Regions from separate parts of the Mesobacillus thioparans genome, predicted to be linked through region 3. Evidence: riboswitches for the same ligand, from Rfam matches in the RefSeq annotation. Region 3 holds a riboswitch; each other region holds the start of a gene.
What was found. A riboswitch is a leader RNA that binds a small molecule or an ion and turns the genes downstream of it on or off. The one in region 3 is predicted to bind thiamine pyrophosphate.

Region 1 (10,424 bases), on a different contig from region 3:
GAAATTACCAGGAAATCAACACTTGAGGATGGAATGTTTCTTTGCGATGGGAACAAAATCAAGCAGGTGCTGATTAATTTGCTTATGAATGCGATTGATGCGATGGAGCTGCCTGGACAGATCACTGTCGGGATTTCAAAATCAAAGGAAATTTTGGACATTGTGGTCGCTGACACCGGAAAAGGAATTCCCGAGGAAGATCTTGATAAGATCGGAAAACCATTTTTTACGACGAAGGAAAACGGGAATGGTCTCGGCCTGATGATCTGCCATAAAATCATTGAAGAGCATAATGGAAAGATGCGTGTTGAATCGAGTTCAAAAGGGACAACCTTCACCATCAGTCTGCCTATCCAGTAAGTGTCCTGCCAGCAATAAACGGAGTCCATCACCAGTTCTGTGCCAGTTTTTTTTATAGCACCTGTCCCGAAGACACTGGGCAATCAGAGAAATTAACTACCGGTTTTTCCACTCCCTGGCCAAAAGTCCATATACAACCAGGTCATGAAAATTTCCATTCAAGTATTCTCCGTCACGAATGACTCCTTCCTGGGTAAAACCAAGCTTAACAGGGATTGCCCTGCTTCTATGATTGTCCTTCCCGCATCTTATTTCAATTCTGTTCAGTCGATGCCCATAAAAAGCGTGATCAATCATTGCCTTCACGGTCCTTACCGTGATTCCCCTGCCTTGCCAATTTTCCGCTATATAATAGCCGATGCTTGCCTGGGAGTTGTTCCAGTCAATAGCATGAAGGCTGATACTTCCTGCCAGTACCCCTCTGTAACGTATCCCAAAATGAAAACTGCTTCCTTCCCGAGAACTTTTCTCCCACATTTGAATCACAGTGGATATTTGACCGGGAGAATGGATTCCATCAACCCATGGCATCCATTTCCGCAGGTAGCTCCGGTTTGAATCCAGCAGCCAAAACAGTTCCCCGGCTACCCGTGTATCAAACAGATGCAGGCTTAATTCAGGATCGGCTTTTAAAGAAAACATGTAATACCTCCTCTAAGAACCAGCAATGGGAATTGTTGGCTCCTGGTTTATTGAGAAAGAAAGAGGGAATAAAACTTTACATTCTTTTTTTACTTTTTATTACTGGGAGGAAAAATATGAAGCTGACAACAAAGATATTGATAGGTCTTGGACTGGGTGCCATGACCGGGCTGATCCTTAACATCTTTTCACCTGAATTATTCACTGTTTTAGATAAATTCTTATTCACGCCGCTGGGCAAAATATTCATAAACTTAATCAGCATGCTTGTTGTCCCTATTGTCCTGTTTTCAATCATTCTTGGGACAGCGGGGCTGGGTGATCCGAAGAAGCTTGGCAGGATCGGCTTGAAAACAGTAGTTTTCTTTTTAGGGACTACCGCAATTGCGATTTCAATTGGTTTAGCTCTGTCTTTCCTTATCAAGCCAGGATTGATGGGGAATTTCGATACGAGCGGAGCTAAATTCAAGGCCGAAGAAGCACCGCCGGTAAGTGATACCTTCTTAAATCTTATTCCATCGAACCCGTTCGAAGCACTGACAACAGGCAATATGCTGCAAGTCATTGTTTTTGCGATATTCATTGGAATCGCCTTGACTGCCCTGGGTGAGAGGACAAAAGGGATCCTGAACCTTATTGAACAGGGCAATGAGATCATGATGTATTTAGTAGGACTGGTGATGAAGTTCGCTCCATACGGAACGTTTGGTTTGATAGCGACCGCAATCGGGAGCCAGGGAATCGACGCCATGAAGGCGATGGGTGTATACATGCTGGTTGTTGTTCTTGCTCTTGTTGTACATGCACTCATTACTTATGGCTCTGGTGTATATTTCCTTGGCAAGAAGAATCCATTCTGGTTCTTCAAGCAATTCTCCCCGGCGATGGGCGTTGCCTTCAGTACTTCAAGCAGTAACGCAACGCTTCCTGTATCAATGGAGACTGCACAGAAGAATCTTCGTGTGCCCGAATCTGTTTCAAGCTTTGTCCAGCCGCTGGGAGCGACGATCAATATGGACGGAACGGCAATCATGCAAGGTGTAGCAACCGTCTTTATTGCACAGGTTTATGGAGCTGACCTTACAATGGCAGAGCTTCTGACAGTCGTCTTGACGGCGGTTCTGGCCAGCATTGGTACGGCAGGTGTTCCAGGTGTAGGCTTGATCATGCTGGCTATGGTTCTCCAATCAGTAGGGTTGCCAGTCGAAGGCATCGGACTGATCCTTGGAATCGACCGCCTCCTTGATATGGCTCGTACAGCAGTGAATATCACAGGTGACGCAGCATGTGCACTCATTGTCTCTGAATCTGAAAAAACACATGCCGTAAAGGCCGATAAAAGACAAGTGACCAGTCCGGCGGACAGCCGATCAATTGAATATACTGAATGAATGAAAGACCCTGCCGCTGCCGGCAGGGTCTTTTGTGTGCTTAGTTTTCTGATTTTATCAATGGCAAAAGCATAATGAAAGAGGTTTTATCCGGCTCTGAAGAACAGGCGAGAATTCCTTTATGCTTCTCGATTATTTCACGGCAGACAAACAATCCCAGGCCAGTTCCGAGTGTTTTCGTCGTCACGAAAGGCTCGAAAATCGTTTTCAGCAGCTGGTCGGGAATGACCGGTCCATTATTGGAAATTTCGATTTTTATATGGGTATCATTTACGAAAAATCCCTTTATTTCAATTTTAGGGTCATCGCGGTACTGGCTAAGTACATCAATCGCATTAAAAATGATATTGATCAGTACTTGTCTGATTTCATCTGCATATCCATATAAGTCCATATCATCGACTACTTCCTTGACAATCCGTACATTGGTATCGAGGATGCTGGGATACAGGAAATTTAGGACCTCATCAATCATTCGGTTCAATGAGAAAAGAGATTTTTCCTTTCCAATGAGTTCTTTTTTAGAAAGAAGCAGAAATTGTGAAATCCGGAAATTGAGTTGGTCAAGCTCGCTGGATATGATATCAAGATACTTCATATCTTCATGCTCGGATCTCAATAACTGGATAAATCCCTGGATGGAAGTCAGGGGATTGCGAAATTCATGGATAAAACTTGATGTCATCTGGCCGAGCAATGTCAGCCGGTCCTTATGTGTCGAATCGATGAATTGGTTTTTTTCTTCGATGATCTTGTTTTTCTGTTCATTGTAATAGGATACAGCGTAATACAGGAAGGTGTCGAAACAGTAATTGATCCGGTTGATGGACTCCTGCATCTCATCCCACTCCATATTCAATTTGTGCAGATGCTTGTAGAGTACGGAGCGCCCTGAATTGACATTGTAGACAAAATCGCCAATATTGATGTCAGCCCGTACGCGTTCCTCTCCTACCATGAAAGCGAGTTTTTGGAGATGCTCTTCCAAATCTTCATTTGTCTTGGAGAAGACAGAGAGAATGATTCCATACATTTTCTCAGCATTCTTGGTTATTTTTTCTTTATATGGATCATCTTCCGAGACGATGATTTCAACAGTCCAGTCGGCAATGAGTTGTTCCCTTTCACTAGTCAGGAAGCTAAGCAAACGGTTATCCGTAATTGGCAGCATTTTATTAAGTCCCCCAGTTTTTCTTTTCGGTATTAAAGATTCGAGGTGAAGAGAGAAATCCCTTTGTCGAAAAATAAGAACATCCGCAGAAAAGCGTCGAATAGTCAAAAACGTGACAAAAGACCGATATTTCAGGTGAAATTTGTCTATTCTTCTTCGACATGGAAAGGGGGTCAGAATGTTTGACTTGTGATTACTGCGAAGAAGTAGTATATTCATAGTGTAGAAACTAAATAATAACCACAAGGGGAGCTGCCAAAGTGCAGCTGAGAGTGAGCGGCCGAGTTCTTACCCTTTGAACCTGTTAGTTAATGCTAGCGAAGGAATGTGGATGCGATAGGAAAGCAATCATGGGAATCCTATATCGATCCCCTGATTGCTTTTTTTGTTTCTGAAGCAGAAAAGGCGTGTTAGAAACGGACCTCATTCTGAAAAGAAGGAGGAACAAAACATGAAACAAAAACAAACTCTCTTTTTAGTGGAAATTGCCGTATTTTCCGCACTGGCTTATTTGCTGGATTTATTCTCGGGATTTTTATTTTCGAGAATCTGGCCGCAAGGAGGTTCGGTATCCATCGCGATGGTGCCGGTATTCCTGATGGCATTCCGCTGGGGAATCAAAGGTGGGGCAATCACCGGTTTGCTGCTGGGACTATTGCAATTCATCCTCGGCTTCTCGCAAATATTCCATCCTGTCCAGGGGATCATCGATTATTTGGTGGCCTTCACTGTATTAGGAGTTGCCGGTATTTTTGCAAAACAGATCCAAGAGAGCATCAAGAATGGAAATAAGAAGAAATGGATTGGCTTGATCATAGCGGGTACATTCATTGGAAGCCTGCTTCGCTTTATCGCTCATTTCTTTTCCGGATGGGTCTTTTTCGGAGTATGGGCTCCAGAAGGACAGCCGGCTTGGCTATATTCACTCATCTATAACGGAACCTATATGATTCCAAGCATGATTTTAAGTGCAATTATCATCGTTCTTGTCATCGGCTATGCTCCGTCGAGGATGGTCAAATCAACTCTTGCAAGCAATAAAATGTGATACCCAGGAGAGCTGGCAATGTTCAGCTCTCTTTTTAATACCTCAATTATACCATATATGGTATATAATGAGGTTGGATCTTTAATCGAGAAAAATTGTCAATTCTATGGAGTTTGCTGAATTTACCTCTGCGAAAACGGCTTTTTGTGATTTATGTCACAGTGAAAGAGATGATAAACTGTTTAAATAAAGATAATCATTCTCAATTAGTAAACCAATATCAATGATATTCTGGTAAAATGAATCTAAGAAACTAAAAAAAAAGGTGATGGCTATGCTGGGAAATTTAAAGACTGGTGAAAAAGGCCGGATCATGAATATTGCTGGAACTGACAAATTTGTCAGAAGAAGATTGCTTGATTTCGGGATTGCTGAAGGATCAGAAGTGTGCATAAAATGCATTCTTCCTTTTGGGGGCCCGGTCATGGTGGAATCATGCGGCCAATGCATCGGTATCCGCCGCAAGGAAGCCTTACGGATCGAAGTGGAGCGAGTATGATGAACATTGCGCTTATCGGCAATCCGAATACCGGTAAAACTTCATTATTCAATAACTTAACAGGTTCATATGAATATGTTGGCAACTGGAGCGGAGTAACGGTCGAAAAGAAAGTTGGCCTTTTCAAGAACGGAAAAGACCAGCTGATTGATTTACCTGGAGTGTATACCCTCAATCCATTGTCTAAGGATGAAGGGGTGGTAACGAATTTCTTCCTGGAGGAATCATTCGAGAAACTGTTGAATATCCTGGATGCGTCTCAATTAAGGCGGAACTTGCACCTGACATTGCAGCTGCTGGAATACGGCGCACCAATTACAGTCGGATTGAATATGCTGGACGTGGCAAAAAACAGGGGCATCCAAATTGATATTGATAGGTTGTCAGAATCATTGGGAGTACATGTTGCTCCTGTCGTGGCAAGATCAGGCAAGGGCTGTAACGAACTTGCTAAGCTTGTGACAGGAGAAGTCAAGGGTTCTGGCAAGCCTAACCTTGTGTATTATGGAAAAGCGATAGAAGAGGGCATCCTTCAGCTTGGGAAGAAGTTGAATGGAAGGACTCGGCATCCTGTTCGCTGGCTAGCCCTTCAGCTGTTTGAAGGAAATCCTTATGTTAAAAACTACCTGACTGGCTATTTGCCATTGGATGAAATTGAATCACTTGTCGCCTCTGTCGCTGATACAGAGCAGCAGCAGTCAGGCAACAAACAGGCACTTGAACAGGTGATCCACCGCAAAAGAAGTGAAGCGATCGATAAAATTGTATCTGCTGCCACAACTAAACCGGACAATGGAAAAATACCGTTGACTGAGAAGGTTGATATGGTGGTGACGAACAAGTTCCTTGGGATTCCAATCTTTCTTGTCATGATGTATCTCATGTTCATGCTTACCTTCGACTGGCTCGGCTTCCCGCTGTCAGATGTATTGGATACATTCCTGTCCGGACCTGTGACAGCTGGGATTACGGCAGCACTGACCTGGGCGGGGGCATCTTCATTCATAAAAGACCTCGTGCTTGATGGAATTGTTGCAGGGGTAGGCGGAGTCCTGGTCTTTGTACCGCAAATCTTCATTTTGTTCTTTTTCATTTCGCTGCTTGAGGACTCTGGATATATGGCGCGTGTAGCGCTGGTTATGGACAGGTTGATGGAATCTGTCGGCCTCAACGGCAAGGCATTCATTCCGATGATGATCGGGTTTGGCTGCAATGTGCCAGGCATCATGGCAGCAAGGACCATTGAGACACCAAAAGAGAGATTGATGACGATTCTGCTGACGCCGCTGATGTCATGCTCAGCAAGGCTTCCTGTCTATGCTTTGTTTGTCGGTGCATTTTTCACAGGGCATAAGGCTGCAGTCGTTCTGAGTTTGTATGTCCTCGGTGTGGTGGTCGCGCTTATTCTGGCCAAGGTTTTTTCAAAGACACTATTAAAAGGGGAAACCTCCGTCTTCGTCATTGAACTGCCTCCCTACAGAATGCCGCAAGCAAAAGCGCTTTGGAGAAGCACCTGGGATAAAGGGAAAGGATTCGTGAAAAAAGCGGGTACCTTCATCTTTGCAGGCTCTGTCCTCATCTGGCTGCTCGCCTATGCAGGTCCGGAAGGCGTGAATGTCAGCATGGATGAAAGCTATCTGGCGCTTCTGGGAGGATTCTTTGCGCCTCTATTCGCTCCTATAGGATTCGGAACCTGGCAGGCAAGTGCTTCACTGTTCACCGGTTTCCTGGCGAAAGAAGCGATTATTTCTACCATGAATATTATCTATTTCGTCCCAGATGAAGCGAGTCTCCAGGGATTGCTGGCTGTCCATTATACGCCGCTTGCTGCCTATAGCTTCATGGTGTTCATCCTGCTGTATATTCCATGCCTCGCGACGACAGCGACGATTTACAAAGAAACTGGCTCAAAACGCTGGACCGCTTTTTCAATCGGCTATGCCCTGGCCATCGCATATCTTTTGTCGCTGGCCATCTACCAGGGCGGACTGCTGATGGGATTTAGCTAAAGCTGGAAGGAGGAAGGATACATGATTGCCAATATTATAATCGGCGGGGCTATTTTCGGATATGCCGGCTGGGCCTTCTACCGATTCATCAAGAAATCCAAAGAAGGAAAATGTGCTGCCTGCTCCCTCCAAAGCTCCTGTTCAAGCAGCTGCAGCATTAGCCAGAAAAAACAAATCAAATAATAAACAGGGGGTTCAGAATCGATACATTCTGGACCCTATTTTTTTCATCCGGAAATAAATCATGAGGCTTTTCTATCATTTCAGAATTAAAAAGTAAAAAGTATTTTGAATTTCGAACAAACAAGTGTAAAATTACACTAATAGAACTAAAAAGGGATGAAGCGGATGACCAGAGATGAAATCATAAACAGGGTTTCGGAAAAAGTGAGGGTTCTGAGGGCGGAAGTTGGCTATACACAGGATAAGATGGCTGACATCATCGGAATCTCGAAAAAAACACTTGTCCAAATTGAAAAAGGCAGGGCACAAGCCGGTTGGTCAACAGTCGTGACAATCTGTGCTTTGTTCAGGGAAACGGAGACCATCCGATTTTTGTTCGGCAATGAACCACTTGAGGTCCTTGAAACGATTGCACATGAAGGTACGGATTACCGAAAGGAAAAGACTTTGGGAGGAAAAGTCTGGTGGCGGGAAGTCGCCAGGGATGGCGGCTTTGTCATGCAGCAAAATATCCTGAGCCAGCATTACAGGATTCTCGATGAGGATGATTTTAGGATTTTCAGCAGCTTCGAAGAAACTGAAACGAGGGAGCGCTTAGAGGAACTTGCAGTTGAAGCGATGAACGAATAATGGAAAACAGCCGGGCACATGTACCCGGCTGTTTTTCGTTATTTCGCGATAAGCACATGGCAATGAGCGTTATTGGCAACTTTTTGGCTGACGCCTCCGAGGAGCTTCCGCTTGATGCCTTCATTCCCTGACTGTCCGATGATGATCAGATCTGCATCGACATCCTTTGCGAATTCCAATATGCCCTCCGCCGGGCTTCCCTCAAGGATTGAAAAGTCAGTGTCAGTATTGAGGACCTCCAGCTCAGCCTTTGCGTTATTGAAGGCTGTTTCCGCGCTATGGGTTATGATTGCGTGCTCAGATTTCCCGAAAGCACCTTGTTCTGTTGCCAAAGGCGGCACCTGGACCCCGTCTGCGGGAAAGCTGTTAATCGGAAGCGGTTCGATAGGGCGGTCAGTCGAGTCGACCAGCTCATTTCTTACTTTTTCTTCATATACATGTCCGACATACAGTTTGACACCTTCCAGGTTTCTAATAAAATCCTTAGTCAGTTGGAGGGCCTTTCGTGCCCCATCAGAATCATCGTAAGCGAGAACCACGTTTTTTATTCCAGCCATATTCATCTACCTCCAGGATTTGAATTTATCAATTACAGTTCATTACCCTTTTTTAAAAATAATTAACGCTATAAAATCATCCAGCATACCCTCATATTTCATCAAAGACAGGCGAATTTTGTTATAAATCTTTCAATCAAAAGATAAGGAGTGGCCTGTATGGGAATGGACTCTCAAAAGGGAATGCATCCGACGATTCGGAAATGCCTGCAGCACCTTGATGTCATACAAGCAGATGATAAAACAAAGCAAATCGTTTATATGTATATGGAAAACCTTGTCCGCGAAAAGGACAAGGCTGCTGCCTATCAGGAGCAGACAATCGAAGATGAAATCCAGAATCAATGAAAAGGCCAATCGATCATTTGTCGATTGGTCTTTTGTTTGTTTTTATCCATATGGATAGTCAGTTACGAAGCCCTGCTGTCAGGATAGTGAAGTCGAAGGTATATCTAAACATTGGCGAATCAAGTCTTTTTTCCTTGTAATTAGCCAATTTGTGTTAATCCTTTTGAAAAATGGGTAAAAGAAAGTGTCATATTTCTAAACTATTTTTTAAAAGGTTGGGGTGCTCAGTGAGCAAAAATTCAATGGTAACAAATTTATTAAGAGGCTGGAAAAGGTTACATATGACCCAGGTACTTGTGTTGTCTGTTTCAACAGCAGTACTTGCATTCCTGAGTTTTTTCCATGTGTATTCAGAGGGTGCTGACATCAGCGCATTGAATGACGACATGGCCCAGTCCACTGTCATATACGATGCCAATGGGGAGGTCGCCAGCAAGATTTCGGCCTTGAAGAATGAAGGGATCAAGATTGAAGACGTTCCGGACCATGTCAAAAATGCGGTCGTCGCGATCGAGGATCACCGGTTTTATGAACATGACGGCGTGGACCTTGTTGGGATTTCACGGGCTTTTGTACAGAATGTCAAGGCAGGCAGCGTAGTCGAAGGCGGAAGCACGATCACACAGCAGCTGACAAAGAATGCATTGCTAACGAGTGAAAAGACATACAAACGAAAGCTCGAAGAATTTTTCATGGCAAGGGAAATCGAGAAGCAATATTCGAAAGATGAAATCATGCAAATGTATCTGAATCGCATTTATTTTGGAAATGGTTCATGGGGCGTCAAAGAGGCGGCAATGGGTTACTTTGGCAAGGAAGTGAAGGACCTTTCCATAAGCGAAGCTGCCATGCTCGCAGGCCTGATCAAGGCACCATCTGCACTTGATCCGCACAAGAACTATGATAAAGCGATTGAGAGAAGAAATCTCGTCCTGAAAATGATGAATACCCAGGGTTTTATCAAGGACGAGGAATACAAAAAAGCAGTTGGAGAAAAAATTGCCCTCAATGAAAAAGGTGGGGATCCGTTACGCGGCCGCTATCCATTCTATGTAGACAGTGTCATTGATGAAGCAATCAAAAAATATGGCCTGACCCAGGAAGATGTGTTGACGGGCGGGCTGCAAATCTATACCGAACTGGATGTAACGATGCAGACAGCAGTGGAAGCGACTTACGCGAAGGATGAATTGTTCCCTGAAGGTACGGAAAAACAAATCGTCCAAAGCGGGGCTGTATTGGTCGACCCTAAATCCGGCGGCATCCGTGCCCTGGTAGGCGGCCGTGGTGAGCATGTATTCCGCGGTTATAATCGTGCCACACAACTAAAGGCACAGCCTGGCTCGACAATGAAGCCTCTTGCTGTATATGCGCCTGCGGTTGAAGAAGGCTGGGGCGTGACGGACATGCTCAAGGACGAGGAGATGGAATTTAAAGATTACAAGCCTCATAACTATAATGATAAATACAAAGGCGAAGTACCGATGTATGAAGCATTACGAGATTCATTGAATGTACCTTCCGTTTGGCTCCTAGATGAAATAGGCATTGCCAAAGGAATGGAATCAGTGAAGAATTTTGGCATC
Region 2 (10,424 bases), on a different contig from region 3:
CTCCTGCATGGAAACGCCTGTGTGATGGCTGTCATCTGAATAGGGATACCGGGCGTTACATGAGAGAGTCAGGAATAGAGATGATAAAAGAAAAGAAATATTTCAAGGGAATCTTCGTTGAATACGAGGGAAAAGTTTGATACAGGCACACCGATAATAACCTACCCATACACTATTACAAATAATTTGGGGAGGTTCGGAATGTATCCTTATTTTGATCACTACAGACAAAATCAAAAATTAATCAGTGACATAACCAAAGCCATTAATGGGGAATACACTGCCACGAAGTGTTATGCCAGGCTAGCGGCAATGGCGCCGAATGAAGTACAGAAACAGCGGATCAACGAAATACTGAAAGATGAAAAAAGGCATCTGCAACAAATTTCTCAGATTTATTCCGCACTAACAGGAAACCAGCCTAAGCTTGAGATGACAGAAGAGTGTGCAAGAACATATGTTGAAGGACTTGAGGCATCTTTTAACGATGAACAAGTGACAACGGATTTCTATCATGAAATTGCCGATGAAGCTGCAGACCCGGTCATTAAAGAAGTCTTCAGACGTGCAGCATATGACGAGCAAAACCACGCGGTGTGGTTCCTTTATTTTTATGGTAAAGAGAAGTAGGAGCTGGAGGAATCCAGTTCCTATTTTTATAGTATTCACTATTTCTACATATTTAATAGAAAAATATGCTGCTTTTTATACTATGATGGGTATATGGGAAATGAATTGCAGAAATGAAAATACTACATAGGGAGGAATTATTATGAAAAATAGTCTCGCAATCATTATTGGTTTTTTAATCTTTGGTTCCTTATTTGTCGGCTGGAAAATCAGTCAGGATCTTAGCCCTGCTGAAACAGCTACAGCACCGCAGCAGTCTGAAGGGACAGCAAGCAGTACAATTGAATTCAATCCGCCAACCTTGGACGATGTGCCGGATGGGCCGCTGGGTGAAAGTATTAAATATGGATATGACTTAATGATGGAAACAAATACAATTGCCGATGAATACGTAGGCAATAACCTATCCTGTGCAAGCTGCCATGCGAACGGCGGCACAGTCAAGGATGAGGCACCTATGATTGGTCTCACTGCTGTCTATCCAGAGTACAGACCCCGTGAAGGAGATGTGTATACACTCGAAGATCGCATTAATGGTTGTATGATCCGCAGCATGAATGGAAAGATGATTCCTGAAGACAGTAAGGAAATGAGAGCGATGATCGCTTATTTGCATTATATGTCTGAAGGTGTACCATCAGGGGCGGAAATCCCCTGGAGAGCTGCAAAAGAGCCGAAACAATTCCCTGTACCAAGTGTAGAGGATGGTGAAAAGGTTTATGCACAATCATGTGCTGCCTGTCATGCAGCAGATGGAGGAGGAACTGGTTCTAACACGGGACCTGCTGTCTGGGGTGAGAATTCCTTCAATGATGGAGCCGGAATGTCGCGGCTGACAAAAATGGCGGGATATGTCCAGAAGAATATGCCTAAGGGACAGGGAGGCACATTGACTGACCAACAGGCAATCGATGTAGCGTCGTACATCCTGTCGCACGAAAGACCTGAGTTCAAAGGACATGAAGGAGACTGGCCAAAGGGCGGCAGACCAGCAGATATCATGAATAAAGAAAAACGGGAGCAAGTCAAAAACGGTACAATTGATTGGGAAGAACTGGTTACAATAAAGAAATAAGGACAAAATCCAACCCAGCGCCTTTAAGAAGGTGCTGGGTTTATTCATAGCTGTCCATTATAAAAATTCAGAGAGCCGAGCAGGAACGAAATATACACGCTGATGAATACGATGCTGACGAGCAAACAGCAAAGCAGCCAGTCTATTTTTGTGATGGTGATGACATGATAAAAATCCCTGTTTTTTTCACCTGTAAAACCTTTTGACTCCATCGCCGTGGCAGTTCTCTCCGCTTTTCTGATTCCGCTTGCCAGCAAAGGTATGGTAAACTCCCTGACTTGCCTGAATTTATCCATGAATGTTCTTGATCTCCCGGCTCCTCGGACACGATGTGCATTTCTGATAATCTCAAACTCTTCTTTTATCAATGGCAGGATTTGATAACCAGCCATGATTGAATAAGCGATTTTAGGCGAAAGCCTGCATTGCTGCATCAAGCTGTGAAGAAAGCTGATTGGATTAGTTGTCAATACAAATAAAAGTGATAGCGATGCAAAACTCAATATCCTCAGTCCCAATGCAAAACTTCGCAATAATCCCTCAGAAGTGATAGAGATGAAATGCCATTGCAAGATTAGAGTGTCTCCAGGGGCAGTTCTTGGAAACAATAGGGATGACCAGACATAGACGATCCCCATAAAAACGAAAGGGGAGAATAGCAGAATCCATCTCTTAAAGCTGACTTTGCCAAATACAAAAGTGACGGTTATCGTTAAAAGAATACTGATCATTGGAGTGACGGGATCAAAAAACACGGATAGGATGACGATGCTGACCAGAATGCTAAAAGCCTTCAAGCTGGGATTCATGTTATTTAGCAAGATAACTACCTTCCGCTAACAACTCCAGTTCTTTGATGAACGGAAGCCTTAGGTTCGCCTGGGCCAAAAGATCTGTCCGTTCCCAGAGCAGATGGGGAGACTCGTAAAATATCATCTTTCCGCCGTCCATCACCAATACTTTATCAGCATGCTGCTCGATGATATCCATATCATGGGTGATCATGATGATACATCCGGTTCCGGGAAGAGACCTTTTAATGAGCTCGATCAGTTCTATCGCTGTATTGGCATCCTGGCCAAATGTCGGTTCGTCAAGGATCATCACTTCCTGTCCGTTGACCAGCATCGTTGCTACACTCAATCTCCGCTTTTGTCCCTGGCTTAATGAAAAGGGGTGGCTGTGTTCAAGGAAAACAAAAAACTGCATCCAGCGTGTTGGATGCAGTCGAATGCTATCGCTTTAAAAAAATGGAACGATGAGCTTCTCCCGCACTTCCTCACGCTGGTATTATCCAGATCGAGTAATAAGGGTCAGAACAAAGTTCCTCTCAGCAAAAAGCTCCCCTAGTGCAAAAAATCTATGCAGTTGTTGTTTCCAAAATCATCTTAAAGTAAATGTTCAGAATTGTAAATGGTTAATTTCGAATCATTTTGAATCATGAGGAAAAGCTTTTCTAAGGCGGTATCCATCCAAAGTCCCCATTTCGCTGTTCAGAAGCAATTCCATCTCCTCCAGTGCGCTTTTAGTGACAACAGGGTCGTTCATCCCCCAATTAACTGTATAAACGAAATAATAATCCTTGATTTTGCGAAACACAACAACAGAGTTCGGGAAGATATCAAAATATGCTTTGATATTATATCTTTTTGTATACGACCATCTTGTCAGTTTCATAGTCTATCTCCATTTTTTTATCCTAGTCCTATTTGTAGTGAATGTTAAATGTATTTATTTATAAGATACCCCTGGCAGATGGGGCAGAAACGGATTCTTGGAACTACATGGTGTCTAAAACAGGAGGTATATGCTAAAATAGAGGGCGTTGCATTATAAGTAGCGACATATATCTACATAATATCAGATTGCTAGCAGATGGATAGATAGGTATTTTTTGAGTCATAAGAATTTGGAGGGAAGCCAGCTCTATGAATGAAGCCCAGAGGATTCAATTGAACGTCAGGGTCTCCAGGGAAACCTCGGACAAACTTGATGAAATTGTAGAATACTATCAAGAAAATACAAAAATCGGCAGAATCTACAAAGGTGATGTTTTGACAGATATCATCGAAAAATCATATGAAATCATGCTCAAACAAAAGAGGCTGAATAGATAAAAAAAGTATGACAAATTGTCAATAAGTAAATGTGGCAAAATAATGAACAAAACAGTTGCGCTAATCAATAATTAGTCGTATTATTTAAATAATCTGAATAATAAACGATAAGGTGGTTATTGGTTATGATGCGTATGGCAATTGCAGGTGTAGCCGGCTTTGTCCTTGTGTTCATTGAATCATATATTGTCATGGTCCTTAAACAGTATGAAGCGATTGACTTTGGAGGGATTGCCCCATTTGTCAGTGTCTGGACAATGAATTTCTTCCTTGTTTTCTCAATCTTGACTCATATTAAATTTTGGTATGAAGACCGTGAAGCTCAGCGGGAAGAAGAAGCTGCAGAAAGAGACAGATTCATCAATTAAAAAGGGTGTATTACACTCCCATCGAAATGCAACCTTCAGTGAGAAAACAGCGATTTATAAAGACGGAGAAAGGCAGACTTGCCTTTCTCTTTTTTTATTATTTTTCTCCTTCTTCAAAACGGTCACGTTCTGCATCTTCAGCGGCAATCCTTAATTCCTGGAAAAAAAGCTGGTCATTGCAAACCATGCTGTGCTCAAGTTCATTTCCGGATTCCATTTTATTCAGGTTATCACGTTCTTTTTCCATTTGTCAGTTCCTCCTTAGTTCATTCTTCTCCATGTTTACTTTCCCTTATCAGCAAAAATCATGCAGATATAGCTTCATTTTCAAAGTATTTTCCCGGTAATGATATTTATGCGGAAATTTTCATTTTCTATTACAGGATGAGGAAGACTACCACAAAAGGAGCAAAGGAGTGAGGACCAATGGAAGCAGTTTATTATTTTGATGATCACCAGCAATACCTTAAAATTAAGTTCTTGTCTGCCTCTAAAGAATCATCATGGCTGGCTTGCGTTTTCGATGATAATTGGAGTGATATCATTAGCAGCGCTTTATCCACATCGGAAAGGATGTCAGCGGCAATCGAATTTGCCAAAGAAACTTTCGGCATACATGGCAGGCTATCTATAGTGGAAAAATTCCCTATTACTCATTCTCTTAGTGAGGCAGTGGAGCTGTCGTTATTCCATTTGCAGGCATTGCTCTATTCATCAGCAATCATAGTAACAGATGATTGCGAAGCATTGAATACTTTCGGATTTACAAGAGAAACCACGGCAGATGGATCCCCTGTCTATGTCATGGCCTTTGATGATGCAGAACAGGATTCATGCAGATTTTTATAAGAGCCGTCATGACCACGCATATTTACGATAACGAAAGTCTTTTCTTCAGGAAAAGGCTTTTTTGTGTGCAAGAACAACGTTCAACGCGAAAAACTTCCCTATAAAAAATCTGGAAATGGTTAATGTTTATTGCTAATAGGGTAGGGAAAAAAGGAGTGATTCATATACAGAAAGGAAGATGAGGCTTTGTCTGGCAAAATTAACGTAATAATCAATGGTGCCGAAGTGACGGCTGACGAAAATCAAACAATCCTTCAATACCTTTCGAACAGCTCGATCGAAGTTCCAAATGTATGCTTCCATCCAAGTCTGGGACCAATCGAGACATGTGATACTTGTATCGTAGAAGTGAATGGAGAAATGGTCAGATCTTGTTCGACTGTCCTTAATGACGGGGATGTCATCGACACAGTCGCGCCCGATGTCAAGAAGGCACAGACCATGGCTATGGATAAAATCCTTTATAACCATGAACTCTATTGTACAGTCTGTGATTATAACAATGGGGGCTGTGAGATACATAACACAGTCAAAGAAATGAAAATCAATCATCAGAGCATCCCATTTGACCACAAACCTTATGAGAAGGATGAATCCAATCCTTTTTATCGGTATGATCCTGACCAGTGCATTTTATGCGGAAGATGTGTTGAAGCCTGCCAGGAATGTCCAGGTGACCGAAACCCTGAGAATTGACTGGGAGCGCGACCGACCGAGGGTCATATGGGACAACGACGTCGCAATCAATGAATCATCCTGTGTATCATGCGGACATTGTTCCACTGTTTGTCCATGTAATGCCATGATGGAAAAAGGAATGGAAGGCGAAGCAGGGTTCCTGACAGGAATTGCAAAAGAAACACTCCGTCCAATGATTGAAATCACCAAGGGAGTCGAAACGGGATATGGTTCGATTCTTGCCATTTCAGATATGGAATCGGCGATGCGTGATTCAAGAATCAAGAAAACGAAGACGGTTTGCACCTATTGTGGAGTGGGCTGCAGCTTCGATGTATGGACTAAGGGACGCGAGATTCTAAAGGTTGAGCCACAGGTGGAAGCACCTGCTAATGGTATTTCCACTTGTATAAAAGGTAAATTCGGCTGGGATTTTGTCAATAGTGAAGAACGCCTGACAAAGCCGCTCATCCGTGAAGGCGACAGTTTCAGGGAGGCTGAGTGGGATGAAGCACTGAACCTGATGGCAAAGAAATTCACGGAAATCAAGAATGAGTATGGTCCGGATTCCCTCGGCTTCATTACATCATCCAAATGTACCAATGAGGAATCGTATTTAATGCAAAAGCTGGCAAGGTCAGTGATCGGCACAAACAATGTCGATAATTGCTCGAGATATTGCCAAACCCCTGCTACAGTGGGATTGTTCAGGACGGTAGGCCATGGAGGGGATGCGGGGTCCATCAAGGATATCGCGATGGCTGATTTAGTGCTCATCATCGGATCGAATACAGCCGAGGCTCACCCAGTTCTGGCAACAAGGGTAAAACGTGCCCAAAAACTTAATGGTCAAAAACTGATTGTGGCTGATCTTCGTGAGCATGAGATGGCAGACCGTGCGGACATGTTCGTAAGGCCTAAAGCAGGAAGCGACCTGGTCTGGATTTCAGCAGTAACCAAATATATCATCGACCAGGGATGGGCAGATGAAGAATTTATTAATAATAAAGTTAATGGACTTTCAGAGTATGTTGATAGCCTGGAAGGATTCACTCTGGAATATGCAGAAAAAACAACAGGCCTATCTAAAGAAACCTTGATTGAGATAGCGACCAGGATCCATGAAGCAAAAAGTGTTTGTGCTTTATGGGCAATGGGAGTCACTCAGCATCTTGGCGGAAGCGACACTAGTACAGCAATTTCAAACTTGTTGCTGATTACAGGCAATTACGGTCGCCCTGGCACCGGTGCTTACCCACTGCGCGGTCACAATAATGTGCAGGGAGCAGGAGATTTTGGCAGCGCACCTGACTCTTTGCCAGGGTATCAGAAGGTATACGATGACGCAGCGCGGCAGAAGTTCGAACAAGCATGGGGCACGAAGCTCCCGGCAGAGCCAGGCATCAATAATCATGACATGGTTGAGGGGATGCACGATGGAACGCTTAAAGCCCTTTACGTTAAGGGCGAAGAGATGGGACTTGTGGACTCTAACATCAACCACGTTCAAGCGGGTTATGAAAAGCTTGATTTCTTTGTTGTACAGGATGTGTTCTTCTCCAGGACTGCACAGTTCGCTGACATCGTACTGCCAGCAAGCCCTAGTTTTGAAAAAGAAGGCACGTTTACGAATACAGAGCGCAGGATTCAGCGCTTATACCAGGTGTTTGATCCAGCAGGTGATTCCAAGCCGGACTGGCAGATTCTGATTGAAGTGGCAAACCGCCTTGGAGCAGGATGGACCTATGAGCACCCAAGTGAAATTATGGCGGAGGCGGCAAGTCTTATGCCGATCTACTCTGGCGTCAGCTATGAACGCCTGGAAGGTTACAACAGCCTTCAATGGCCGGTTCAGCCTGATGGCACTGACAGTCCCGTCCTGTATTTGGATGGTTTCCCGTTCCCAGATGGAAAAGCACGCCTTCATCCGGTAAAATGGTCCATTCCGGTACAGTTTGGCGAAGAATATGACATCCATGTCAACAATGGCCGTTTACTGGAGCATTTCCACGAAGGCAACCTGACTTATAAATCTGAAGGGATAACTTCCAAAACCCCTGGCACTTTCCTTGAGGTTTCTCCAGAGCTTGCCGAAGACAGAGGCTTGAAGGATGGAACACTGGTCAGGTTAACCTCTCCATATGGCAATTTAAAGGTCAGATGTGTGGTCACTGACAGAGTTCAAGGCAAGGAAGTCTATCTTCCTATGAATGACCAGGGCGATGCAGCTATCAACCTTTTGACAAGCAGCTATGCAGACAAGGATACGGACACTCCTGCATATAAGGAGACGAAAGCGAAGTTGGAAATCCTGCAATCGGACGGAGCCAATCCTTTGCCGCGGACCAATTTCCGTTACGGAAATCCTCAGCCGCAAATTGGTGTCCAGGTACAAAAGAAATGGGCACGTCCGGATTATGTCTTCCCTGGAGATCTTGTGAAAAAGGAGGGGACCCAGCATGGCTAAAGCAATCACCAATATACAACGGATCGAGCTGACAGAGGAACAAAAAAGAAAAATGGATCTTGAAGAAATTGAGACGGCATTGCTTGATAATAAAGATTCGATTTTACAGTCATTAGACATCATCAAACATATGAATGATCGCGGCGTTCTCTCGCTTCTTGACGGCTTGTTCAGCGAGGGAGACAAGATCCTGAACGTCCTCGTTAAAGCAGCGGATAAGCCTGAGGCTACCAATACTTTGAAAAACCTATTGCTCATGGTGGGAGTTCTTGGAACCATCAATGTCCAGCAGCTCGAGCCGCTTTTGTTAAAATTGAATTCCGGTATTGCCAGAGTGGCCGAATACCGGGAAAGCGATGATGACAAGCTCGGATACTTTGACATTGTCCGTTCTCTGAAGGATCCGGAAATCAACCGTGCATTGTCATTGCTCTTTGAATTCCTTAAAGGCATGGGTGAAAAGACTGAAGGCCTGGAAAGGACGACACAGCTTCCAGAAAACCAAGATCTCCATCAGAGCCAGGATGGCAGGATGGAGGATCGATAAAAAGATGCAGGGGGCATTCTGATATGCCCCCTGCTTTTTCAGGTTTGATTTTTAGTTAATAGGTTAAAAGTATATGACTGTAAGGCAAACCCATAAAGAGAGGATGGCTGTTGTGAAACCAGTCGAAGTCAAACGTGAAATCCTACGTTTCGGTAATGGCCAGGCCGAAAAATTGGAAGACAGCATTGTAACAGAGTACACTGTCACAGTGAAAGTGAATGGAGAAGAACTTGTCACGATGGTCTGCACGCCGGATTATATTGAAGAAATGGTCATAGGGTATCTTGCTTCGGAAGGGATCATCAAAAAATATACGGATATAGAAGATTTATGGATTCAGGAGAAAGAGGGATTCGTCCATGTGAAAACCTCGAAATCCAACTCCATTTATAAGAATCTGCAGGGCAAACGTTATTTAACATCATGCTGCGGAGCGAGCAGGTCTGGATTTTTATTCGCGACAGATGCACTGACAGCTAAAAAACTTCACACGGTGGAGACAGAGCTCGAGGTTGAAGACTGCTTCAGGCTGATGGAAGAGATGCAGGAATCCGCAGAACTATTTCAAAATACTGGAGGAGTCCATAATGCGTCTCTTTGCAGTTTGTTCGGTCCTGTCGTATCACGAATGGATATAGGCCGCCACAATGCCCTCGATAAAATTTATGGGCACTGCCTGAAGAATGATATCTCGATTCACGATAAAGTGATTGTTTTCAGCGGCAGAATTTCCTCAGAAATTTTACTGAAGGTAGCGAAAATCGGCTGCCCGATCGTGCTGTCCAAATCCGCGCCAACTGAGCTGGCCCTTAAGCTGGCAGATGAGCTCGGGATAACCACAATCGGTTTTATCAGGAACCGTTCGATGAATGTTTATAGTCACCCTGAACGGATTGCAGAAGTAAAATACGGGGTCAAAGAAAGTCAGGTATAAGCCTGGCTTTTCTTTATTCCTTCGCTCATTGGCAAGCTTAAGCATCCTCCGTATTTAGCTTTGGTATAAGTGATGTGAAAATATGGGAAAATGGAGGTGAAAGCTGAAGGAGTGATAGAATGGGTGAAAAAGACATACAAGATATGTTCGAATGGGCAGGCCTCTCTACAATTTATGATCAGCATGGCTACAAAATGTGGCTCAGTGGCCTTGAAGACAGCATTGATGCCGAATTGTTAGATCACTTCGCAGATGCATATTCATTTGAAAATGCCGAAACGATGTTCTATGACGAATTCCTGTTCCATCTGAGGATTTTTAAGAATATCAGCAATAATAATGAGCTGCCTCCCCGATATTGGTAATTGTACAGGTAGATAGAATGAAGGTGAGAGAGGATGAATCAAATGAAACCTATACCAGACCACTTAAGGAAAAATCTTGATATTGTCTTTGTCGGTTTCAATCCAAGCATACGCTCATCGGAAACAGGGCATCATTATGCCAATCCAAATAACAGGTTTTGGAAAATTCTTCATGATGCCGGAATTACGCCAAGAAAATATGAATCATCAGAGGACCACAATCTCTTGGAACTGGGATACGGCATGACAAATATCGTGTCTAGGCCGACCAAAGCAGCAGATGAAATTACAAAAGATGAATACCTGCAGGGAAAACTGGAGCTCAGGAAGAAAATCGAGGAATATCGTCCGAAACTCGTCTGCTTCGTTGGCAAGGGAGTCTATCAGCAATACA
Region 3 (10,424 bases):
TAATCCGGCCGCTGCTGCCCTTACATCCTCGGCATGGCTGATCGCTGTGATCACAGAAACACCGTCAGCACCGGCATTCGTTACAATGTCTGCATTATCGGCATTGATTCCGCCGATCCCGACCATGGGTATGCCGAAGTCTTTCAACTTCTCAATCATGGCCGTTCCCTGGACCTCTTTTGCATCCTCCTTTGTTGCCGTTGGAAAAATTGGGCCAACCCCAAAGTAATCTGCCCCTGCACGAATTGCTTTTTCAGCTTCTTCCCGACTGTGAACGGAAACTCCTAGAACCTTATCTCCGATTTTTTCACGAACCTGGAGTGCCTCCTCATCCTCCTGGCCGATATGGACTCCATCCGCATCAAGCTCAAGTGCCAATTCAATATGATCATTCACAATGAATGGAATGCCATTTTCCCGGCAAACATTTCGCAGCCTCTTGCCAAGCTCCAGCCTTTCCGAATCACAAAGACACCCCTCTCCTTTTTCACGGTATTGAAAAATCGTGATCCCTCCGAGAATCGCTTCTTCAAGCACTTCGACTGGTTCCTTAAGACAATTTGTGCTGCCGGCGATAAAATACACCTTCAGCAAGCTCCTCATTTTTCCAGGACTGATTCTTGCCATGCGATGACCCCGCTTTCCCTTTTCAAATTATAGGCCCAATGGTTAGTAGGTCCATGTCCGCACCCGATATTCAGCGGGTTCGCAATAGCAGCCTGAATGAAATCTTTTGCCACAGAAACCGCTTCATGGACCGAAGACCCTTTCGCAAGCTTTGCTGTGATGGCAGCGGAAAATGTACAGCCTGTACCGTGGGTGTTCTCCGTCATAATTCTTGGAGTGGAAAAGTACGAGTATTCTATTCCATCAAACAGGACATCAACAGATTCGTTTGTTTCCTCATCATGCCCGCCTTTAATCACTACATTTTTCGCTCCAAGGATATGTATTCGTTTTGCCGCTTCCTTTTTCTCATCCATGCTTTTTATAGACATGCCAGTCAGCACTTCGGCTTCGGGAATATTCGGGGTAATGATGAGGCAGAGCGGGAGCAAATGTTTTTTCAGGGCCGATACAGCCTCCTGCTGGAGTAATGAAGCCCCTCCTTTTGCGATCATGACCGGATCGACAACGACCTTTTCCCAGCCAAACTGCTTTATTTTTTCCGAGACCGCTTGGATGATTTCCGTGTTAAAAAGCATTCCCGTTTTCAATGCGTCCGTTCCAATGTCCTCACCGACAGATTGAACCTGATTGGCTACCGCCACTGCGTCCATTGGAAAAACTCCCTGGACACCAAGTGTATTTTGCGCGGTAACAGCAGTCAGTGCCGATGTGCCAAATACCTTTAGTTCCTGAAATGTTTTCAGGTCTGCCTGGATTCCAGCTCCGCCGCCGCTGTCCGAGCCTGCGATTGTCAATGCTCTATTCATATCAAATTTACCTCCTTCTGCTCGAAAGTACTTTTTCTATTAATCTCCTCTTCATTGACAAGGTATAGCTGGTTCAAAAATTCAGCCTGGAAACTCCCTGGCCCACTATCAACACTTTTTTCTGCAGCGATTTCTGCTGCCACTCCATAGGTGGTGACTGCAGCCGCTGCTGCCTTGAGTAAATCCTTTTCAACAGCAGCAAAAGCGCCAATCACTGAAGTAAGCAGGCAGCCAGTCCCCGTTACTTTGGTCAAAATCGGATGCCCATTATGGATAATGAAAGCTGAGCTTCCATCCGTTATAATGTCGTCTTTGCCTGTCACGGCAACTATGGAATTGAGCCTTTTAGCAACTGATACGGCAAGAGTGAAAACATCCCTTCTTGATTCCCCAGCATCAACTCCCCGGATGTCCCAGCTTTCTCCCGCTACATTGGCAATTTCCGCAGCATTTCCCCTGATGACCGCAATCTCCAGTTCTTCCATCAGCCTTCTTGCCGTTTCCGTCCGATAAGCAGTCGCCCCTGCACCGACCGGATCAAGAATGACTGGTACTCCCTGCTCATTTGCCGCTTTGCCGGCAATCAACATCGACTGTACGACTTCAGGCTGCAACGTTCCAATATTCAGTACAAGGCTACCCGCCATGCCTGCCATTTCGGCAACTTCTTCATGTGCATAGGCCATAACCGGAGATGCTCCCAACGCCAGCAAAGCATTGGCAGTAAAATTGGTTACCACAACATTGGTAATGTTATGGACGAGCGGATTCTCCCTGCGGACCTTTTCTAGCAAACCAGCAATCTCTCTTTTATCCATTCCAATTCCTCCTTCATCCTCATGCCGCCGTCTACGACCAGAATTCCTTTTATTTAGTCCATCACCAGACCGCCATCTACGACCAGATTTTGTCCGTTAACCGCGCGTGCCCATGGAGAGGCAAAGAACAAGATCGAGTCTGCAACTTCTGCCGGGTCTGTCACTTTACGAAGCGGTGTTGACGATTCGATGAGCTGGAATACTTCCTCCGAAGTAGCAGAGCTAGCATCCGTCATTTTGAGCAATCCGCCAGAAACCATATTGACAGTTACGCCGTACTTGCCAAGATCATTAGCCATATTCCTTGTGAATCCCAGCAAAGCTGCCTTGCTTGTTGTATAGTCATGATAGGCGACAACCGGGTTCTGGAACAGGTTCGTGCCAATGTTGACGATTCTCCCAAATTTCACTTCTTTCATATCCGGCAGTCCCGACTGGATGGTATTCAATGCACCGCGAACCGCTCCTTCAAGCTGCTGGTGATAATCTTCCCACCCAACTGCGAATGCATCCTTATTCGCGATAGGGTCAAACTTGAAATTGACAAGAGCATTATTCACGATGGTCGTAATCGGTGCCCCGAAATGTTCTTTTGCCAACCTGAATATGCTTTGGACCTGTGCTGGATCTCGTACATCCGCTCTGAGTGCAAGGGCATTTTCGCCAATGGTTTCTGTCAGAACCTTTGCCTTTTCTTCATTCTTAAAATAGTTGATGACAACTTTTGCACCTTCCCTCGCAAAAGCTTTGACCGTTTCTGCACCAAGTCCACGGCTTCCTCCGGTTACTAAAACAATTTGATCTTTTAATTCCATTTGTTTAAACCTCCTTAAAATATAAAAAAGCCAGATCCAAATAATGGACCTGGCTTAAAAGCATAGTAAGAAAACTTTCTCTCACACTACTTTCCTACGCTGGTATTACCCAGATCAGGTCCGAAGGGTTAAAAGACTTAGCGTCTTCCTCTCAGCCCGCAGCAGGGCACCCCTAGTAGTTCATCGAATATTCAGTTGTCTTTATCCTAGCCTTAACTCTTATATATGTAAAGAGTAAAGTTCATATTCTGCGATTTTTCAATTCTTCCCGGATTCCTTTTAACAGTTCGAGCTGCTGGTCCTGCTTATCAATTATTCTGGCAGTCATTTTCTGCAAGGTGATCGTAATCGACCAGAGTGACAGCATCAAAACAATGACGACGCCAAGATCAATCATCTTTCTTTTTCCCTTCGGTTAAGTCGTCATATGGTGTGTAGTTGTTGCTCGGCAATTTACCGGAACGGATCACCTTGAAAATCAAATAAAACACGACAAACAGTACAATGAACGTGAAAACATATCCCATACTGTCCAGCCTCCTTTACTTTATTATACAATAATCCCGATACAAAAAATGGAATTTTCATTCTTTTTAAAATGGTGTTCGGGACAATCTGTGCTAATATGAAAATATACATAGTAATGGGAGATGAAAGCAATGAAAAACGAGATAATCGAGAGGTTCACATCTTATGTGAAAGTAGACACGCAGTCTAATGAAAACAGTGAAACTACTCCATCGACAGAAGGCCAGTTCACCCTTGCCAATATGCTTGTCGAGGAGTTGAAGACAATCGGCATGGAGGAAGTCACAATCGACGAGAATGGTTATGTGATGGCGACACTTCCCGCCAATACCGATAAGGACGTACCAACAATCGGCTTCCTTGCCCACGTTGATACAGCCACTGATTTTACCGGCAAAAATGTCAATCCGCAGGTTGTCGAAAACTTCGATGGCAGCCAGATCATCCTGAATAAGGAGCAGAATATCATCCTGTCGCCAGCTGATTTTCCTGAACTGCCTCAGTACAAAGGCCACACATTGATTACAACAGATGGTACGACTCTTCTCGGTGCCGACAACAAGGCCGGAATCGCTGAGATCATGACAGCGATGGCTTATTTGATCAACCACCCTGAAATCAATCATGGAAAAATCCGTGTCGCTTTCACTCCTGATGAGGAAATCGGCAGAGGACCACATAAATTCGATGTTGAGGCATTCAATGCAAAATTCGCTTATACAGTGGATGGCGGACCGCTTGGCGAGCTGGAATATGAAAGCTTCAACGCAGCAAGTGCAAAAGTGACTTTTAAAGGAAAGAATGTCCACCCCGGAACAGCAAAAGGCAAAATGGTGAACTCCGCCAAAATCGCGATGGAATTCAATAGCAAGCTTCCTGCCGGAGAAGCACCTGAGCACACAGAAGGATATGAAGGCTTCTTCCACCTTAGCTCGATTAATGGGGATGTCGAGGAGACGACGCTGAGCTATATCATCCGTGACTTTGACCGTGAAAGGTTCCAGGCACGCAAGGACTTGATGCAGAAAATCACCAATGAGCTGAAGCTTACTTACGGAGAAACCCGCGTTCAACTTGAAATGAATGATCAGTACTACAATATGAAGGATAAAATCGAACCGGTAAAGGAAATCGTCGACATCGTCTATGAAGCGATGGAAAACCTCGGCATCAAGCCAATCGTCAAACCAATCCGCGGCGGTACTGATGGTTCGCAGCTGAGCTATATGGGACTGCCGACTCCGAATATTTTTACCGGCGGCGAGAACTTCCACGGCAGGTTCGAATATATCTCTGTGGATAATATGGTGAAATCTGTTGAGACAATCTTAGAAATCGCGAAACTACTTGAAGCGAAAGCGTAAGAAATTACACCAAGAAGCCAGATTCCCGAACCAATAGGAATCTGGCTTTTTTGCATGGGCGACATAACCCGAAATCAGCCTCAGGTCCCATCCGAATATAAAGCCGTGGTGCATTGGGAAAAGGAATGTTTTGCCTTAATCTGAATATAGAATGAAACGGAGAGGTGTTTTTTAATGAAGCGTATTTTAGTAATTTTCCTGGTGATCACCGGGGCTTATATCTGTTGGAATTATATGTTTGACGGAGACGCACTTAACTTTTCAAGAGCGGAAGACTCAGCGAAGGTGACCAATGATACGGAAAAAATCACGATCGATGTTTCCAGTGTCGAAACGAAGATTGTGCCAGAGGCACGTGATGATGTGCGTGCTGAATTGGATGGTAAAGGCTCGGTAAAAGTGAAGCAGCAAGGCGATGAAATACAGGTAAGTGTTAAGCGGAAAGGCTTTTTCTGGTTCAATTGGTTTGGGATGGATCAAACTTCACTTACCGTCTATATCCCCGATGATTATGAAAAAGATATGGACATCGAGCTCGGTTCCGGAAAAATTGCTTTCAAAGGGAAATCAGCACAACAGCCGATGAAACTGAGAAACCTGGCAATCGATGTTGGTTCAGGCAGCCTCACCCTGGAAAATTTCGATGTTGAGAATCTTGAGCATCAGAGTTCATCTGGTGAGGTTAACATGGAATCGATTGATGCTGCTACCGGTTCATTTGATGTCAGTTCAGGCAGTGTCCAAATCAAAAATTATTCCGGCAAGCTCGCGGGTGATGTATCATCGGGGGAGCTGGAAATCCAGATGAACCAGTTGACGGATGATGTTAGCCTGAACGTCAGCTCCGGCTATATTGAATTGGATTTGCCTGATGACTCCGATTTTACTCTGAATGGAAAAATAAGTAGCGGAGACATCACGTCCGATTTTCCGCTTGAAAATAAAGAGGAATCTGACAACCGACTCCGCGGCAAGCATGGCAACGGGAAATTTGAAATCAACGCTGATGTATCAAGCGGGAATATTAAAATAAATTAATCATTGGCGAACTGGAAAAAAATCGTTCATAATTACCAGTTCGCCAATAAAAAATGCCTACTCTGCCAATATCAAGATTGGTATTGGTTTTCCCACCTCGTTTTTTTCAAGTTTTTCCTTATATATTTTCAAAACTGACATTAAGAACTATTTTTTTAAATAAAAGGGGCAATATAATCAAAAATACCTATCTTTCAAGGAGTATCATGGAAAACATTTTGACTACCAGTTTGAGAACCCTTTTAGGCTTTGGTGTATTATTCCTTCTTACTCGTGTACTTGGCAAAAAGCAGCTCAGCCAGATGACCTTTTTTACTTATATAACCGGAATTGCTCTGGGAAATATAGCCGGTGATATGGTTGTACATAGAGACATTAAACTAATTAATGGGGTTACCGGTTTGACGCTCTGGGCTTTCTTAACGCTTACCATCGAATACATCGCTCTTAAATCTCCTAAGGCAAGAATTCTGCTGGACGGAGAACCGACCATTATTATCAAACAGGGAAAAATAAATGAAAAAGCGATGAAGTCCAATAAGCTAAATATGGATGACCTCACTATGCTGCTAAGAATTAAAAATGTTTTCTCAATAAAAGAAGTCGATTACGCAATCCTTGAACCAAATGGACAAATCAGCGTGTTAAAGAAAGTGGAATATGAAAATGTTATTAATAAAAATACTGGTATTCCCATTACACCACGAAAATTCTTACCTTCGGAACTGGTCGTCGATGGCCGTATCGTTAAAAAGAATCTTACTGAATTAAGCTTGAGTGAAGACTGGCTGGCAAATGAATTAAAAAAGAAAGGAATCAATCGATTTGAGGAAGTATTTTATGCTGAGCTCCAAAGTGATGGAAAAGTAGTTGCAGAAAAACGCTCTAAGTAACCTTCCCATCAAGTGCTGGGGGGGTATTTCTTTTGTTAGTCAGCATAAGCTCATACTCTTTTACTTTATTTCTCTTTCTATTAAAATGAGTTCAGATATTATATTAACTTTTCAAGGGGAGCAGTTATGTTTGAATTACTCATCACGATGCTCGAGCGTCTTGGCATCATTGTGACAATTGCCTTCATTTTAACAAGGTTCCGCTTTTTCCGGGGCTTGATTTACCATGATTCACTAAACCGCCGGCAGCAGTATTTAGCGATTGTCTTCTTCGGTTTTTTCGGGATCATCGGTACCTATTCAGGCATGAGCTTCTCTACTGATAATCTGCAGTTCAATCCATGGGCTGCGGATCTTGCGTCAGATGAGGCGATTGCCAATTCGCGTGTCATCGGTATTGTCATCGCCGGCTTGCTTGGCGGCTACAAGGTTGGGATCGGCGCAGGGCTCATTGCAGGGCTCCATCGTTTCACGCTTGGCGGCTTTACTGCTCTTGCCTGCGGACTTGCGGCAATCGTCGCCGGCGTCATTTCCGGCCGTTTTCAAAAAAAGAGAAACAATATCAATCTGAGGACAGCCTTCATGGTCGGAGCTATTGCCGAAACGGTGCAAATGATGATCATCCTTTTGATCGCGAAGCCGTACCATCAGGCGCAGACTCTCGTTGAAATCATCGGTATCCCCATGATACTGGCGAACGGGCTCGGCTCTGCCCTATTTTTGATGGTCATTAAAAATGTCGTTTCTGAAGAAGAAAAAACAGGGGCGATGCTTGCCCAGAAAACGCTGCGGATTGCCGACCAGACACTCGCATATTTGCGCAAAGGCATCAATTCGGATTCCGCCCGGGCAGTCTGTGAGATTTTACATAAGGAAGTCCAGACAAGTGCGGTTGCGATGACAAATAAGACGGAAATTCTCTCCCATATCGGCCTGGCGGATGACCATCACCGTTCAACCAGCCCGATCCAGACGCAGATCACCCGGGATGTACTAAAAAGCGGCAAGCTGGTCATCGCGAATGATGAGACGATCCACTGCCGGGAAGAGAGCTGCCCGCTTGGCGCCGCGGTGATTGCCCCTTTGAAGCTGCGTGATGAAACGATTGGCACTCTTAAGTTTTATTTCAAATCGGAAAAAGAAATCACCAATGTCGTCATTGAATTGATTTCCGGACTTAGCAACCTGCTTAGCAACCAGCTCGAAAGCGCAGAAGCTGAAAAAGCATATCAGCTTGCCAAGGAGGCAGAAGTAAAGGCGCTACAGGCCCAAATCAGCCCACACTTCCTTTTCAACTCAATGAATGTCATTACCTCACTGATCAGGATTGACCCGAATAAAGCGAGGACGCTTCTTGTATCACTTTCGCATTTCCTGCGGCAGAACCTGAATGCCACGACCGTGACGACCACCACACTTGAACAGGAATTGCGTCATGTGAAGGCCTATCTTTCAATCGAAGAGGCTCGTTTTGTCGAGAAACTGAAGGTTACTTATGATATTGATGATGACGCCCTGCTTGTCAAGATTCCGCCGCTGACATTGCAGCCGATCGTCGAAAATGCAGTCAAGCACGGCATCAAGAATATGGACCAAGATTGCCACATCCGTATCTCCATCCAAAAAGAGGAGAATGGTACAATCGTATCTGTTGAAGACAATGGGCATGGAATAAGCAAGGAGCGGATGAATCAACTGGGAAAGCAGATGATTGAATCTGATACAGGTAGCGGAATTGCCCTGTTCAATGTCAATCGGAGGCTTGCGATGAACTTCGGTGAAGAATTCTCCTTAAGGATCGCCAGTGAACCTGGAAAAGGCACAAAGATTTCTTTTACGATTCCACAAGTGGAGGAACGGTAGATGGACAATAGTATTCGGACATTGATAGCAGATGATGAAATGTACAGCCGGGATGAACTGAAGCATTTATTGAAATCATTCCCCTCCATCCAGGTTGTCGGCGAGGCGGAGACAGGTGAAGCGGCAGTCGTCAAAGCTCTGCAGCTCCACCCTGACGTGGTATTCCTGGATGTGGAGATGCCAAAGATGAACGGCATGGAAGCCGCTAAATCGCTGATGGCTTTAAAAAAAGCGCCATTGATCGTTTTTGCCACCGCCTATCCGCAATTTGCGGCAGAGGCCTTTCGATATGAAGCGGTTGATTACTTGCTGAAACCTTATGACGAAAACCAGCTGAGTGAAACCATCCTCAGAATCGAGAAGCATTTCCTCCAGCCGGCCGGGCAAGAGCCGGGAAAACCATCAGGCAAGCTTGCCGTTGAAGGAGATGGCGAAATCTTTTATCTTGAGCCAAAAGACATCCTTTATATTTCCCGGGAAGAGAAGTTTTCAAAAATCGTAACGGAAGCAAAAGAATATGAAACAAAGACTCCATTAAAAGAACTTGAAAGCCGGCTCCTTCCGTATTCCTTTTTCCGGATCCATAAAAGCTATCTTGTGAACCTAGAATATGTCACTCGGCTCACCCCCTGGTTCAACGGTGCTTATCAGCTTGAAATCAAAGGCCGGGATGAAATGCTTTCGGTGAGCCGGAATTATGTAAAGGCATTAAGGACCCAGCTTGAACTATAATAAGCAGCTATTGAAAAGCATCTGATCAGATGCTTTTTTTGCATTTCAATATATTCACGATGCATTTTAATCGACAAATTCTGCACTTCAATCCCGTTTTCCTGCATCTTGTTCACAAAACCGCCACATGTAACCGTTTTCTTTTATAATGATTGCAAACGCATACATCAAAACTCAAGGAGGTTTCCTATGTATACCTTTCTAGCTGGTATTGCACTTTTAATCATTGGTTATTTTACGTATGGAAAGTTTGTAGAAAAGGTTTTCGGCGTGAACGAGGGTCGTTCCACTCCGGCTTATACACATAAGGATGACGTTGACTATGTGCCAATGTCGACAGCAAAGAACTCATTGATCCAGCTTCTCAACATCGCTGGTGTCGGACCTATTTTTGGACCGATCATGGGGGCGCTATATGGACCGGTCGCTTTCCTTTGGATCGTTCTTGGTGCCATCTTTGCCGGTGCTGTCCATGACTACCTCACTGGGATGATTTCGATCCGGAACAGAGGTGCCCACCTTCCTGAACTTGCAGGGAAATTCCTCGGCAAGGTCATGAAACACGTTGTAAATGCATTTGCGATTCTTCTTTTACTATTGGTGGGAACCGTGTTCGTCACAGCTCCGGCCGGACTTCTTCACAATTTGATGGACGGAAAAGTGACGATGGGCCTCATCATCGCAGCAATCTTTGTTTACTATATTTTAGCGACACTTCTGCCTGTTGATAAAATCATCGGCCGCTTCTATCCGATCTTCGGCGCATTGCTGCTGATCAGTGCGGTTGGAGTAGGCGCAATGCTTATCATTACTGGAGCACCAATTCCAGAATTATCATTAACGAATTTCCATCCAGGCGGCGCAGCGATTTTCCCACTGTTATTCTTAACGATTTCCTGCGGAGCGCTGTCAGGTTTCCATGCAACACAAACACCGA

Region 1: another riboswitch for thiamine pyrophosphate. It lies ahead of thiT (energy-coupled thiamine transporter ThiT); the one in region 3 lies ahead of ACNAZ4_RS23300 (3-oxoacyl-ACP reductase).
Region 2: another riboswitch for thiamine pyrophosphate. It lies ahead of ACNAZ4_RS17075 (ATP-binding cassette domain-containing protein); the one in region 3 lies ahead of ACNAZ4_RS23300 (3-oxoacyl-ACP reductase).

What each region holds. Positions count from the first base shown of each region.
Region 1 is NZ_CBCSFH010000001.1:794,360-804,783, reverse strand. Features, by position in the region: gene ACNAZ4_RS04065 (ATP-binding protein) at 1-360, shown strand, start outside; gene ACNAZ4_RS04060 (GNAT family N-acetyltransferase) at 457-1,002, opposite strand; gene ACNAZ4_RS04055 (dicarboxylate/amino acid:cation symporter) at 1,119-2,393, shown strand; gene ACNAZ4_RS04050 (histidine kinase N-terminal domain-containing protein) at 2,434-3,564, opposite strand; TPP riboswitch at 3,800-3,907, shown strand; gene thiT (energy-coupled thiamine transporter ThiT) at 4,016-4,612, shown strand; gene ACNAZ4_RS04040 (FeoA family protein) at 4,887-5,111, shown strand; gene feoB (ferrous iron transport protein B) at 5,111-7,120, shown strand; gene ACNAZ4_RS04030 (FeoB-associated Cys-rich membrane protein) at 7,142-7,303, shown strand; gene ACNAZ4_RS04025 (helix-turn-helix transcriptional regulator) at 7,469-7,933, shown strand; gene ACNAZ4_RS04020 (universal stress protein) at 7,972-8,490, opposite strand; gene ACNAZ4_RS04015 (hypothetical protein) at 8,650-8,838, shown strand; gene ACNAZ4_RS04010 (transglycosylase domain-containing protein) at 9,081-10,424, shown strand, end outside.
Region 2 is NZ_CBCSFH010000011.1:51,674-62,097, reverse strand. Features, by position in the region: gene ACNAZ4_RS17095 (class I SAM-dependent methyltransferase) at 1-140, shown strand, start outside; gene ACNAZ4_RS17090 (ferritin-like domain-containing protein) at 202-630, shown strand; gene ACNAZ4_RS17085 (c-type cytochrome) at 773-1,705, shown strand; gene ACNAZ4_RS17080 (energy-coupling factor transporter transmembrane component T family protein) at 1,750-2,526, opposite strand; gene ACNAZ4_RS17075 (ATP-binding cassette domain-containing protein) at 2,516-2,914, opposite strand; TPP riboswitch at 2,965-3,063, opposite strand; gene ACNAZ4_RS17070 (hypothetical protein) at 3,134-3,382, opposite strand; gene ACNAZ4_RS17065 (hypothetical protein) at 3,634-3,822, shown strand; gene ACNAZ4_RS17060 (hypothetical protein) at 3,948-4,190, shown strand; gene ACNAZ4_RS17055 (hypothetical protein) at 4,288-4,437, opposite strand; gene ACNAZ4_RS17050 (hypothetical protein) at 4,617-5,039, shown strand; partial or broken gene fdhF (formate dehydrogenase subunit alpha) at 5,226-8,184, shown strand; gene ACNAZ4_RS17040 (helical membrane plugin domain-containing protein) at 8,177-8,731, shown strand; gene fdhD (formate dehydrogenase accessory sulfurtransferase FdhD) at 8,844-9,665, shown strand; gene ACNAZ4_RS17030 (hypothetical protein) at 9,785-10,030, shown strand; gene mug (G/U mismatch-specific DNA glycosylase) at 10,073-10,424, shown strand, end outside.
Region 3 is NZ_CBCSFH010000025.1:3,111-13,534, forward strand. Features, by position in the region: gene thiE (thiamine phosphate synthase) at 1-627, opposite strand, end outside; gene thiD (bifunctional hydroxymethylpyrimidine kinase/phosphomethylpyrimidine kinase) at 600-1,436, opposite strand; gene thiM (hydroxyethylthiazole kinase) at 1,433-2,254, opposite strand; gene ACNAZ4_RS23300 (3-oxoacyl-ACP reductase) at 2,308-3,069, opposite strand; TPP riboswitch at 3,144-3,253, opposite strand; gene ACNAZ4_RS23305 (hypothetical protein) at 3,311-3,466, opposite strand; gene ACNAZ4_RS23310 (hypothetical protein) at 3,459-3,596, opposite strand; gene pepT (peptidase T) at 3,729-4,961, shown strand; gene liaG (LiaG family protein) at 5,136-5,999, shown strand; gene ACNAZ4_RS23325 (YetF domain-containing protein) at 6,206-6,892, shown strand; gene ACNAZ4_RS23330 (LytS/YhcK type 5TM receptor domain-containing protein) at 7,019-8,755, shown strand; gene ACNAZ4_RS23335 (LytR/AlgR family response regulator transcription factor) at 8,756-9,487, shown strand; gene ACNAZ4_RS23340 (carbon starvation CstA family protein) at 9,677-10,424, shown strand, end outside.